Regions from separate parts of the Variovorax sp. 350MFTsu5.1 genome, predicted to be linked through region 1. Evidence: predicted binding sites of a transcription regulator. Region 1 holds the regulator's gene; each other region holds the start of a gene.
What was found. The regulator LexA, encoded in region 1, represses DNA repair genes until DNA is damaged. The targets are predictions, from matches to a motif close to ACTGTATNNNNATACAGT.
Positions count from the first base shown of each region.

Region 2: the regulator LexA is predicted to act here: its motif matches at 2,858-2,875, upstream of ABL843_RS21165 (PA0069 family radical SAM protein).
Region 3: the regulator LexA is predicted to act here: its motif matches at 1,389-1,406, upstream of ABL843_RS02685 (ATP-dependent helicase).

Region 1 is NZ_CP157620.1:3,686,468-3,690,802, forward strand. It holds gene kdsB (3-deoxy-manno-octulosonate cytidylyltransferase) at 1-228, shown strand, start outside; gene adk (adenylate kinase) at 366-1,022, shown strand; gene ABL843_RS16720 (asparaginase) at 1,086-2,051, opposite strand; gene lexA (transcriptional repressor LexA) at 2,125-2,808, shown strand; gene ABL843_RS16730 (hypothetical protein) at 2,954-3,331, shown strand; gene ABL843_RS16735 (D-2-hydroxyacid dehydrogenase family protein) at 3,456-4,335, shown strand, end outside.
Region 2 is NZ_CP157620.1:4,630,659-4,634,993, reverse strand. It holds gene ABL843_RS21185 (SRPBCC domain-containing protein) at 1-704, opposite strand, end outside; gene ABL843_RS21180 (SAM-dependent methyltransferase) at 747-1,673, opposite strand; gene ABL843_RS21175 (thiol-disulfide oxidoreductase DCC family protein) at 1,704-2,126, opposite strand; gene ABL843_RS21170 (GbsR/MarR family transcriptional regulator) at 2,186-2,779, opposite strand; gene ABL843_RS21165 (PA0069 family radical SAM protein) at 2,904-3,998, shown strand; gene ABL843_RS21160 (LysR family transcriptional regulator) at 4,266-4,335, opposite strand, start outside.
Region 3 is NZ_CP157620.1:605,999-610,333, reverse strand. It holds gene ABL843_RS02685 (ATP-dependent helicase) at 1-1,375, opposite strand, end outside; gene corA (magnesium/cobalt transporter CorA) at 1,615-2,601, shown strand; gene ABL843_RS02675 (YoaK family protein) at 2,669-3,433, shown strand; gene ABL843_RS02670 (5'-methylthioadenosine/adenosylhomocysteine nucleosidase) at 3,436-4,176, opposite strand; gene ABL843_RS02665 (ABC transporter substrate-binding protein) at 4,335-4,335, opposite strand, start outside.

The sequences.
Region 1 (4,335 bases):
GCACTGCGCCACATCGGAATCTACGGCTACCGCGCCGGCTTCGTGCGGCGATTTCCTTCGCTGCCCCCTGCGCCCGTCGAGTCGACGGAGGCACTCGAACAGCTGCGCGCGCTGTGGCACGGGCATCGCATCGCGGTGCATGTGAGCCATGTGGCGCCGGGGCCCGGCATCGACACGCCGGAAGACCTGGCGCGCGTGCGCGCCGTCTTCGCGGCGGCCGGCGCCTGAGCCTGCGCGTCTCCACGGCCACTGACAGCGGGATTTCCCGAAGGGCACGCATGCTATCCTCGAAGCAACTCCGCCCAGCCCAGCCATGGGGCCGACGCTCGGCGCGACACAAAATCTAAGAACCGTCCGAGGACACCATGAGACTAATTTTGCTGGGCGCGCCCGGGGCGGGCAAAGGCACGCAAGCGGCCTTCATTTGCCAGAAATACAGCATTCCCCAGATTTCGACCGGCGACATGCTGCGCGCAGCCGTCAAGGCCGGCACGCCGCTCGGGCTGCAGGCCAAGGCCGTCATGGACGCCGGCGCACTGGTCAGCGACGACCTGATCATCAATCTCGTGAAGGAACGCATCGCGCAGCCCGACTGCGCTAGCGGCTTCCTGTTCGACGGCTTCCCCCGCACCATTCCCCAGGCCGACGCCATGAAGGCGGCAGGCGTCAAGCTCGACTACGTGCTCGAGATCGACGTGCCCTTCGGCGACATCATCGAGCGCATGAGCGGCCGCCGCTCGCACCCGGCTTCGGGCCGCACCTACCACGTCAAGTTCAACCCGCCCAAGGTGGAAGGCAAGGACGACGTGACCGGCGAGGACCTCATCCAGCGTGAGGACGACAAGGAAGAAACCGTGCGCAAGCGGCTCGACGTGTACAGCCAGCAGACGCGTCCGCTGGTCGACTACTACTCCGCCTGGGCCAAGGCCGATCCGGCCGCCGCGCCTAAGTACCGCGCCATCAAGGGCGTGGGCACGGTCGACGAGATCACCCAGCGCGCCTTGGCCGCGCTGAGCAGCTGATCGAAAGATCGACCGATCATCCGACTCGCAGCAAACCGCCCCTCCAGAGGGGCGGTTCTGCTTTCAGCCCAGCAATTCGAGCATCAGGGCGATGCGGGCCTTCGCGGGCGTCAGCGAGCCCGCATCGCGAAGCGGATCCCCCGCCTTCGGCAGGATGCGCCCGCTCGAGCAGCGCGTGGCTCGGAGCACCTCGATGCCGGCGTCCCGGGCCTCGAGCGCGGCAGCTTCCAGCGCATGGTGCAAGGTGCCGTTGCCGGTGGTGGCAAGCACCAGTCCGCGCAGAGGATCCGCTCCGCCCGCCTGAAGCAGCGCCTCGATCGCCGCACCGCTGGCACCGGCGTGGCTCATCACGATCTCCACGCGTGGCCACTGCACCTCGGTAGCACCGAAGAGCTTCACTACCGGCAGCGTTCCGCCTTGCGGCCACGACCGGACAAGGCGCACCTCGCCCTCCTCCACATAGCCCACGGGGCCCGCATCGCCCGAAGCAAAGGCGTCCAGCCGATAGGTATGGACCTTCTGGATGTCGACGCCGGCATGGATCGCCCCGGCGCACACCACGGTGACTCCGTGCGCACCCCGTGTGGCGGCGACGCTGATTGCATCACGAACGTTCTGCGGACCGTCCGGCGACAGCGCGGTGGCCGGGCGCATCGCGCAGGTCAGCACGACGGGCTTGGACGGCACCAGCACAGAATGCAGGAAGAACGCGGTTTCCTCGATCGTGTCGGTGCCGTGCGTGATCACCACACCCGCCACATCGGCCTGCGCCAGCCAGTGCGCGCAGCGCCGGGCCAGCTGCTGCCAGATGGCGAAGGACATGTCCTTGCTGTCGACCTGAGCCACCTGCTCGGCCTCCAGCATCACGCCGTCGGGTGCCTCGATGCCACCCAGCAGGTCGGCCACGCCCACCTGCGCGGCGGTGTAGCCGATGTTGTCGCCGCTGCTGGCGGCCCGGCCCGCGATGGTGCCGCCGGTGCCCAGAACCACCACGCGGCGCGGCAGTTCGGGCGAAGAGGAATTGACCATGGCTTGTCAACTTCTAAAAACTGGTTAAAAATACAGGCACTGGATATCCAACCAGTGCCGCAAGGAACCACACATGCAGTTCGCCGTGAAGCTTACAGCCCGCCAGCAGCAGATCCTGGACCTCATCCAGAGCGCCATCGCACGCACCGGTGCGCCACCCACGCGCGCCGAAATCGCCAATGAACTCGGGTTCAAGTCCGCCAATGCCGCCGAAGAGCACCTGCAGGCACTGGCGCGAAAGGGCGTCATCGAGCTGGTCAGCGGCACTTCCCGCGGCATCCGCCTCAAGGGCGACGCGCTGCGCTCGCTCAACGAAACGCGCCATCGCGAGGGTGGACAGTTCTCCCTCTCGCTGCCCGGCATGGCCCAGCTGGCGCTGCCGCTCATCGGCCGCGTCGCAGCCGGCTCGCCAATCCTGGCTCAAGAGCACGTCGACCAGACCTTCTACGTCGAGAACACGCTGTTCCAGCGCCAGCCCGACTACCTGCTCAAGGTGCGCGGCATGTCGATGCGCGACGCCGGCATCATGGACGGCGACCTGCTCGCGGTGCAGGCCACCAAGGAAGCACGCAACGGCCAGATCGTTGTCGCGCGCCTGGGCGACGAAGTGACCGTCAAGCGCCTGAAGCGCAACAAACAGGTCATCGAGCTGCACGCCGAGAACCCCGAATACCCGACCATCATCGTGCAGCCCGGCGAGCCTTTCGAAATCGAAGGCCTCGCGGTCGGACTCATTCGGAACACCATGCTGATGTAGGCCGCTGCGACCTGCTTTCCAGAGCAACAGCACCCCATCCGGCAGCGACAGGTGGCGGGCGTATGGCGAAGAGTCGCCATCACCCTGTCGCGGCCGATTCAAGAAATCCTGCCTGTGTTCAACCTCATACTTTTTTGGAGTTCACATGGGAATCGCCCTTCTCGCCATCGCCGACATCTGGATGCCGCTGCAATCGCTGGCCAACCGGCTGATGCCCGCACGCCGCCCCTCCCATCGCAGGGATCATCTCGATTCCGCAGAGTCCTCCGCTGGACTGCGCTACGTGGCCGTGCGCCCCGCCTGTACAGCCCGCACCGGCGGCACCGCCCCTTCTGAAGCAGCCGCTGCGGCACGCCCGCTGCGCGTGGTCCGCGTGGTCGACGGCAAGGGCCAGCAGCGCAACAGCAATCGGGTGCTGATCTCCGGCCGCATGGCCGACGTCTGCGCCGAACTCGACCGCCTGGCCGCTCTGGAAGCCGCCGAAACACTGGCCGCGGCCCCTCGCTCGACACGTCTGCATTGAACCTGCACTGAGCCCGGTATCGGATCCTGTACCGGGCCCGAACCGCTCTGCAAGCGGCTGCAGGGCGGGTATCCAAACGTTCGCCGGCGCGACATTCCAATGCTGCGAGGCACAATGGCACGCCATGAACATTGTGATCCTCGACGATTACCAGGACGCCGTACGCAAGCTGCGCTGCGCTTCCAAGCTGGACGCATACGCGGCCAAGGTCTATACCAACACGGTCAAAGGCATTGGGCAGTTGTCGGTCCGACTCAAGGACGCCGACGTGATCGTGCTGATCCGCGAACGCACCCAGATCTCGCGCCAGCTCATCGAGAAGCTCCCGAAGCTCAAGCTCATTTCCCAGACGGGGCGCGTCGCCGGACACATCGACGTCGCGGCCTGCACCGAGCGCGGCGTGGCCGTGGCAGAGGGTTCCGGCTCTCCCCAGGCGCCCGCCGAGCTCACCTGGGCGCTCATCATGGCCGCCATGCGCCGGCTGCCGCAGTACATCAGCAACCTCAAGCACGGCGCCTGGCAGCAGTCCGGGCTCAAGTCGGCCTCGATGCCGCCCAATTTCGGCATCGGCTCCGTACTCAAGGGCAAGACTCTGTGCATCTGGGGCTACGGGCGCATCGGCCAGCTGGTGGCGCGCTACGGGCAGGCCTTCGGCATGCAGGTCGTGATCTGGGGCCGTGAAGCCAGCTGCGCCAAGGCGCGCTCCGACGGCTTCCAGGTGGCCCAGAACCGCCATGAGTTCTTCGCCGCGGCCGACGTGCTGTCGGTGCACCTGCGGCTCAACGAAGAGACCAACGGCCTCATCACCCTCGAGGACCTCTCGCGTATGAAGCCGACCGCCCTGTTCGTGAACACCTCGCGCGCGGAGCTGGTCGAGGCCGATGCCTTGCTCGCGGCCCTCAACCGCGGCCGCCCGGGGCTCGCGGCCGTCGACGTGTTCGAGAGCGAACCACCGCTGCAGGGCCACGCGCTGCTGCGCCTCGAGAACTGCATCTGCACGCCGC
Region 2 (4,335 bases), 940 kb from region 1:
TGCACCTGGCGCACGCGGCCCTCGGGTGTGTCGACGGTAATGCCCGACACCGGCATCGGCACGCCGATGCGGTAGGCCCATGCGTCGCCGACCTCGGCTGGGCGGATGTCGCTCGCGGCGTTGAGCTCGTGCCAAACGCGTTCGGCCGGCGCGGCGATGAAGAGCGTGCGCGAGGTGCTGGAGAACTGGTCGGGGTTGGGCAACTGGGGCTCGATGGCGCCGAGCACCAGCGGCAGCATCGCGAAGCTGTAGACGGCCTGCTTCGGCCAGTTGGTGACGCGGCACACGATGCCCATCGCCAGCCCGCCGACGCTGCCCATGGTGGCGAACAGCGGCACGATGACGATCGCGCAGATCAGCCCTTCGATGAACACCAGCAGCGTGCCGCCGACGAAGAGCGAGGTCGCCACCCACGGCGCCCAGATGTAGTAGCCCCAGCTGCGGCGCTCGATGCGCTCGGCCATGTACACCGTGACCGCGCCGCACACCGCGGGCACGAAGTAGACGAACGAAGCCAGCATGGCCGAGTAGGGCTTGCCGGGCGCGCTGCTGAAGAACAGGCGCAGCACCAGCGCGACCGCGGCACCGATGGCCATCGGCCAGAACCAGCCGAAGGGCATGCCGCGAACGGGCCTGGGCTGTGCTTCCTGCGGTTCGACGGGTGCCATCTCGGCGAGCCTGCTTTCTTCGGGGACGTTTTGCATGAAAAGCCTCTTCTCCTCTTTCTGTCTGTATTCGTGTCGTGCTCAGTCGGCGCGGCGCGTGGCGGTGACCATGCAGTAGTCGAAGTCGCGCCAGAACATGCCCAGCGCCAGTGCGCAGTAGCTGGCCACGATGTGCTTGCGCCGCCACGGGCTCAGCTTGCCGCGCGCCTTCCAGAGTTCGGCCAGCGTGAAGCGGGTGGCCAGAACGGGGATGTGCAGCGCGCTGGGCGCGACGCGCCAGCGCAGTGACTTCACTTCGACGTCTTCGAAGCCGTTCTCGTGCAATGCGGCAACGAAGTCTTCGCGCACGGCCAGCGTGGGCACGGCCCAGCTGTCAGCCCACAGGCGGTGCAGCCAGCTTGCGAGCCGGCCGGGGTTGCGGCGCAGCAGGAAGCCGTCGACCACCGCGAGGCGCGCCCCGGGCTTGAGCAGTCGCGCGGCCTCGCGGATGAAGTCGGCCTTGTCGGTGCCGCCGGCATAGCAGGCGCTTTCTACAGCCCACGCACCGTCGGCTTGGGCCGCAGGCAGACCGGTGCGGGTGTAGTCGGCTTCGATGTGGGCCATGCGGTCGGCCACACCGGCCGCGGCATCGAGCTTCGCGGCGATGCGGTTCTGCACGGCGACGTTGGTCACGGTGATGGCATAGAGCGATGCGTGGTCGCCGACCAGCGTGCGCGCGGTGGCGCCGGCGCCGCAGCCCATGTCGATCACGCAGCGGCGGGGTGCATCGTCGAGGCGCAGCGCACGGCCGACCATGCGGTTCATCTCGACCAGCATGCCCTCGCGTCGCAGCGGGTTCAGCCCCGCGCGCCAGAATCCGAAGTGCATGTTGTAGCTGGGGCTCCAGGCGCTGTAGTCGGTCGCGACCTCGGTGAAGTAGTCCTGCGTGTCCTCGGCGGTGATGGGGGCGCCGGTGTGCTCGACAGTTCCGCGCGGCATGCGGAAGTCGGGCTGGAAGACGGTGGGCATGGTGGGTTCCCTCGTGTGGTTGTTTCTTCTTCAGATGCGGCAGTTGCCGTCATCGCATGAAGGGGCGACGCGCCCCGCCAGCCTGGCGGCCAGCCAGCGCGGAACGCGGTAGCGGTTGCGTGCCAGCAGCGCATAGGCGCAATCGGCCAGCGGCGCGACCAGCGGCAGGTCGAGCAGCAGGCCGCCGCTGGACAGGCCCACCGCCGCGCGGCAGATGCGGATGGCCGGCACGCCGACGTGCACCTTGCCGTCGGCGCTGGAGACGTGGATGGCCGCCATCAGCGCCTCGCGCGGTGCCGGGCCGCCGGTGAAGCCGATGGGCGAGCAGTCGACCAGTTGAAGCCGGCCGGCAGCGTCGCGTGCCTTGAGGGCGCCCATTTCGGCGGAGCAGATCGCGCAGCTTGCATCGAAATAGATCGTGAGCGGGTAGACAGGTGTTGCGATGTGGCTCATGGCGTTCTTTGTTCTCGATATTTCTGTCAAAACAGAAACTATTGGGCAAAAAAAGAGACTCAGATCATGGGAAGGCTGGCGTGGTGCGCGTCCGGGTCTTCGCCCTTGTCACCCTTGCCGCCTTGCGACGAATCGCCGCGAACGAACTTCTGCACGCTGGCACCCAGCGTCATCACCTTGTCGAGCGTGCCGGGCGACAGCCGCAGCATCTCGTCGGCCCAGGTGGCCAGCTTCTCCATGAGCTCCATCGTGGAGCGGATGCGGTCCTGCGCGTCGGCGGGCTCCTTCTGGAAGTCGGGGCTGGACACCAGCTCTCGCAGCACGCGCACCGTGGGGTCGAACTCGCGCTCCTTGCGCTCGCGCACCACGGTGCGGAACAGCTCCCACACGTCGACGCTGGTCTCGAAATAGTCGCGCCGGTCGCCCAGCGTGTGGGTGATGCGGACCAGGTTCCAGGCCTGCAGTTCCTTCAGGCTGTTGCTGATGTTGGAGCGGGCCACGCCGAGCGTGTCGCACAACTCCTCGGCGTTCATGGGCTTGCCGTAGGCGAAGAGCAGGGCGTGGATCTGCGAGACGGTGCGGTTGACGCCCCACAGCGAGCCCATTTCGCCCCAGTGCAGGACGAACTTGCGTTGGATGTCGGTGAGTTCCATGGCGCCGAGTTTAGGATTCTCGAAATTTCTGTCAAGAAAGAAATTAAAAAATCGGCAATGACGGTGAATCAGTGGAATACTGTATGAATAAACAGTAAATCGAGTTACCAAGGAGTCGCCGACCATGCCAGCCGCCTTCATTCCCATCCACGCCATCAAGGGCCGCGGCGCGGCCACGCACATCGCACACCGTTTCTCCAAGGACGAGCGCGACGCCTTCGACGACGGCTGGGGCACGCTGGAAGAAGGCGCGGCCGAGGCCGAGACGCTGCAGCCCCTGGCCACCGAGGTGCGCTTCGAGGACGTGAAGTCGGCCCTCAACGAGAACGACTCGCCCGACATCTACTTCGACCGCTCCCTCAACCCCTACCGGGGCTGCGAGCACGGCTGCATCTACTGCTTCGCGCGGCCCACGCACAGCTACCTCAACCTGTCGCCCGGCCTCGACTTCGAGACCAAGCTGATCGCCAAGCGCAACATCGCCGAGGTGCTGCGCACCGAGCTCGGGCGCAAGAGCTACCGGCCCAGCTACATCGCCATCGGCACCGCCACCGACTGCTACCAGCCCATCGAGCGCGAACTGCGGCTGACGCGCTCGGTGATCGAGCTGCTGGGCGAGGCGCGGCACCCGTTCGCGCTGGTCACCAAGTCGAGCGCCGTCGAGCGCGATCTCGACCTGATCGCGCCCATGGCGGCCGACCACCTGGCGGCCGTGTACATCACCGTGACCACGCTCGACGGCGACCTCGCCCGCAAGCTGGAGCCGCGTGCCGCCGCGCCGCACCGCCGGCTTCGCACGATCCGCACGCTCACCGAGGCCGGCGTGCCGGTGGGCGTGAGCGTGGCGCCGCAGATTCCCTTCGTGACCGAAGACATGGAACAGGTGCTCGAAGCCGCATGGGAGGCCGGCGCGCGCAGCGCCTTCTACACGGTGGTCCGCCTGCCGTGGGAAGTGGCTCCGCTCTTCAAGGAGTGGCTGGCGCTGCACTACCCGCAGCGCGCCGACCGCATCATGGCGCGCATCCACGAGATGCGCGGCGGCAAGGACTACGACGCCGACTTCGCCACGCGCATGAAAGGCTCGGGCCTGTGGGCCGACCTGATCCACCAGCGCTTCCAGAAGGCGACGAACCGCCTGGGCTACAACCGGGAGCGCATTCCGCTCGAGATTTCCGCGTTCCGCCCGCCGGGCGTGGCGGGGCAGGGCAGCCTGTTCTAGGGCCTGTTCACACTATTTCCGGGGTCGCGAAGGGCAGCCAGGGCGGGCCAATCAAGGCGCGTGACGACGCGTGTGCATGCGCACACGCTAGGAACGCAACGCCGAGTGGCCCGCCCTGGCTGCCCTTCCCGCAGGGTTGGTGCTCCAAGGGGCCGTCTGCGGCGTTGCCCGCGCTTGCAAGGCTTCAGCCTTGCTGCGCACGGGCGCCTTGCAGCCAGCCCCTTGAAGCACCAACGCGACCCCGGAAATAGTGTGAACAGGCCCTAGCTAGGCCGCCTGTCGCACCGAGGCCCGCGCGCACGCCAGGAAGGGCTGGATCAGCGGGCTGTCCCAGTCG
Region 3 (4,335 bases), 3.1 Mb from region 1:
GCCCGATACCGGGGATGAGCTGCGTCACGCGAAAGCCCGCCATGCGCCCGCGTGGGTTCTGCGCGAAGCGCAGCACCGCGAGCAGGTCCTTCACATGCGAGGCCTCCAGAAACTTGAGCCCGCCGAACTTCACGAACGGGATGTTGCGCCGCGCCAGCTCGAGTTCGAGCGCGGCGCTGTGCGACGAGGTGCGGAACAGCACCGCCTGCGACTTCAGCGCCAGCCCGCCCTCGCGGTGCGCCAGCACCTTGTCGGCCACCCAGCGCGCCTGCCCCGCCTCGTCGGGCACGAGCACGAGCAGCGGCTTGCCGGCCGAAGGCTTGTCGGTCCACAGCGTCTTGGCGTGCCGCTCGGCGGCCTGCGCGATGACGCGGTTAGACACGTCGAGGATCGGCTGCGTCGAGCGATAGTTGCGCTCCAGCGTGACCACGCGCGCAGGCTGCGTGAACTGCGAGGGAAAGTCGAGGATGTTGCGTACCGTTGCGCCGCGGAAGGAATAGATCGACTGCGCGTCGTCCCCCACCACCGTCACGCCGCGCCCGTCGGGCTTGAGCGCCAGCAGGATCGACGCCTGCAGCAGGTTGGTGTCCTGGTATTCGTCGACCAGCACATGGTCGAAGCGCGCGCCGATGTGCGCGGCCAGCGCGGGCTCGGCCGCCATCTCGGCCCAGTAGAGCAGCAGGTCGTCGTAGTCGAGCACGTTCTGCCGCTGCTTGGCCTCGACGTACGCGCCGAACAGCTTCTTCAGCTCGGCCTCCCATTCGTCGCACCAGGGAAAGGCTTCCTTGAGCACATGGGCCAGCGGCGCGCGGGTGTTCACGCAGCGCGAGTAGATCGACAGGCAGGTGCCCTTTCGCGGGAAGCGGTTGACGGTGGAAGAAAGCCCGAGCTCGTGGCGCACCAGCCCCATCAGGTCTTCGGCGTCGCCGCGGTCGTGGATGGTGAAGTTCTCGTCGAGCCCGATCTGCGGCGCGTACTCGCGCAGCAGCCGCGCGCCGATGCCATGGAAGGTGCCGGCCCACGGCAGCGCGGGCGGCGCCTCCGACTTAAGCCCCAGCACCTGCGCGAGCACGCGGCCGGCGCGGCGCTCCATTTCCTGCGCGGCGCGGCGCGAGAAGGTCAGCAGCAGCAGGCGCTGCGGATCGACGCCGCCGGCGATGAGGCTGGCCACCCGATGCGCCAGCGTACTGGTCTTGCCCGAGCCGGCACCGGCGATGACGAGCAGCGGCCGTTCGTCCGGGCCGGCGGTGGCCGCGGCCACACCGTGCTCCACCGCCGAGCGCTGCGCCTCGTTGAGCGAGGCCAGTGCCTGCGCCAGGCGTTCGGCCTGGGTCTTCGGCGCGGCGGAAAAAACGGGAAGCGCAGTGCTCTGCATGGACCGTGACTTTACTGTATGCCCGTCCAGTCCGGCCACCTCGCCGACATGTGGCCGGTGACATAATCGGGCCACGCTGCAACCGGAGATTTTTCCTATGGAAACCGCCCCGTCTCGGCAGCTTTCAACTCCCTTTCGCTGACGCTTTTTTCGCGCTTCCTGCGCACGTCGGGCCGGGGAATTGAAAGCGCCCCTCCCCTCGCCCACCGTCCAGTCAGTCATTCCCGGGAGTGAGCCCCATGCTCAACATCTTCACGCTCGCCAACGGCCGCCTAGTCCAGGAAGAAATCGAGGCCCTCGAAGAGCTCTCCAGATTCCAGCCGATCTGGGTCGACCTCGAGTCGCCCACGCTCGAAGAGAAGCGCTGGATCAAGCAGTACTACGGCCTGTCCATCCCCGAAGACGCGATGGACGAGGACATCGAGGAATCGGCGCGCTTCTACGAGGAAGACAACGGCGAGCTGCACATCCGCTCCGACTTCCTGATCGACGACGACGAAGCCCCGCGCGCCGTGCGCGTGGCCTTCATCCTCAACCAGCACAACACCGACCTGCGCAGCCGCGGCGTGCTGTTCTCGATCCACGACGAGGACGTGCCCGTGTTCCGCCTGCTGCGCATGCGCGCGAGGCGCGCGCCGGGGCTGATCGAGGACGCCAAGGAAGTGATGCTCAAGCTCTTCGACGCCGACGCCGAATACTCGGCCGACTCGCTGGAGAACATCTACGACGAGCTCGAGGCCGCGAGCAAGAAGGTGCTGTCGGGCAACGTCAGCGACGAGCTGGCCGGCGAGGTGCTCGGCGCCATCGCGCGGCAGGAAGACCTGAACGGGCGCATCCGCCGCAACGTGATGGACACGCGCCGCGCCGTCAGCTTCATGATGCGCAGCAAGATGCTCAACGCCGAGCAGTTCGAGGAGGCCCGCCAGATCCTGCGCGACATCGAGTCGCTGGACAACCACACGGCCTTCCTCTTCGACAAGATCAACTTCCTGATGGATGCGACCGTCGGTTTCATCAACATCAACCAGAACAAGACCATCAAGATCTTCTCGGTGGCCAGCGTGGCGCTGCTGCCGCCGACGCTGATCGCCAGCATCTACGGCATGAACTTCAAGTTCATGCCCGAGCTCGACTGGGCCATGGGCTACCCCTACGCCATCGTGCTCATGGCGGCGAGCGCGCTGGTGCCGATGTGGTACTTCCGCCGGCGCGGCTGGCTCAAGTAGCAGAGCCTCCCCGGGCGGCCCCGGTGCTAGAGTGGCTCCGGCCCCAAGCGCCGACCGGAGAGCCATCTTGCGCAGAATTCGCTTTCTCACCAACCGCCACCGCGCGCCGTCGACCAACACCGCGCTGGGCCTCCTGCTGGCCTTCAATGCCGGCGCCATCAACGCGGGCGGCTTTCTCGTGCTGCACATGTACACCTCGCACATGACCGGCTTCGCCTCGCAGCTGGCCGACGGCATGGTGCTGGGCAACGTCAAGCTGCTCTTGAACGCACTGGGCGCGATCCTGGCCTTCCTGACCGGCGCAGCCGTGTGCGCGGTGCTCGTCAACTGGGCCCGCCAGCACCGCATGCACGGCGTGTACGCACTGCCGCTGATGCTGGAGGCGGCGCTGATGTTTCCCTTCGGGCTCATGGGCGCCATCACGCTGACCTGGGCCACGCCCTTCGCGGTGCCGCTCACCGTGCTGCTGCTGTCCTTCATCATGGGCCTGCAGAACGCGGTGGCCTCCAAGACCTCGGGCGGCAGCATCCGCACCACCCACATGACCGGCAACATCACCGACATGGGCATCGAGATCGGCAAGATGCTCTACTGGAACCGCCGCTCGAAATCGGCGCCGGCGCACGCCCTGCCCGTACGCCACGACCGCAGCCGCATGCGCCGCGCCGGCGGGCTGGTCGGCATGTTCGTGCTCGGCGGCGCGGCGGGGGCGCTGGGCTTCAAGTACGTGGGCTTCGTCTGCGTGGTGCCGCTGGCGGCGCTGCTGCTGGCGCTGTCGATCCCGCCGCTGCTGCGCGACATCCCGCGCCGCCGCACGCCCTCGCTCGGCTGAATTCAGCTGATCTCGGCCGGCAGCGAAGCCAGCCACGCATCGACCAGCGCGAGGCTGTAGCGGCTCGCCACCGCGGCGACGAAGCGCGAGAAGTCGCCGTGCGCGGCATCGTCGGCCCGGTCGGAAATCGTGCGCATCGCCGCAAAAGGCACGCCGTAGTCGTGACACACCTGCGCCACCGGGGCGCCTTCCATCTCGACCGCGAGTGCGTCGGGCAAGGCGCGCTGCAGCGCCTCGCTCTCGGCGGTGGTCGAGACGAACCTGTCGCCGCTCACCAGCAGGCCGCGATGCACCTTCGGCGAATGAAGGCCGAATTCGGCGACGGCCTCCTGCCCCACCAGCGCCACTGGGTCGCGCAGCGTCTCCCGCGCAACCGCAGCCAGCGCATCGCCGATGGCTGCATCGGCCGCGAAGCGCGACAGCCCCATCAGCGGCACTTCGTATTTTGGAAAGATCGGCGAGGCATCGAGGTCGTGCTGCAGCAACTGCGTCGCGACCACCACGTCGCCGACGTTCACGCCCGGCGCCAGCCCGCCCGCGACGCCAGTGAACACGATGGCCCGCACGCCGAAGCGCTCCAGCAGCACCGTGGCCGTGATCGCCGCCGCGACCTTGCCGATGCGCGACAGCACCGCGACCACCGGCCGGCCATGCAGATGGCCCACCCAGAAGTCGCGGCCCGCGACGCGCACGCGCTGCTCGTCGGGCATCAGCGCGAGGAGCGCGCCCAGTTCCTCGTGCATCGCAGCGACGATGGCAACAGGCGGACGCGACAGGGAACTCACTGTATTTCTCTTTCCAGGAACACCGCGGAACCGGCTTTGCCGGGCCGCAGGTGTTGCCCCCTGCAAGGGGGTTGGCGAAGCGACACGAAGTGCGCGGAGCCTGGGGGTTTACTCGTT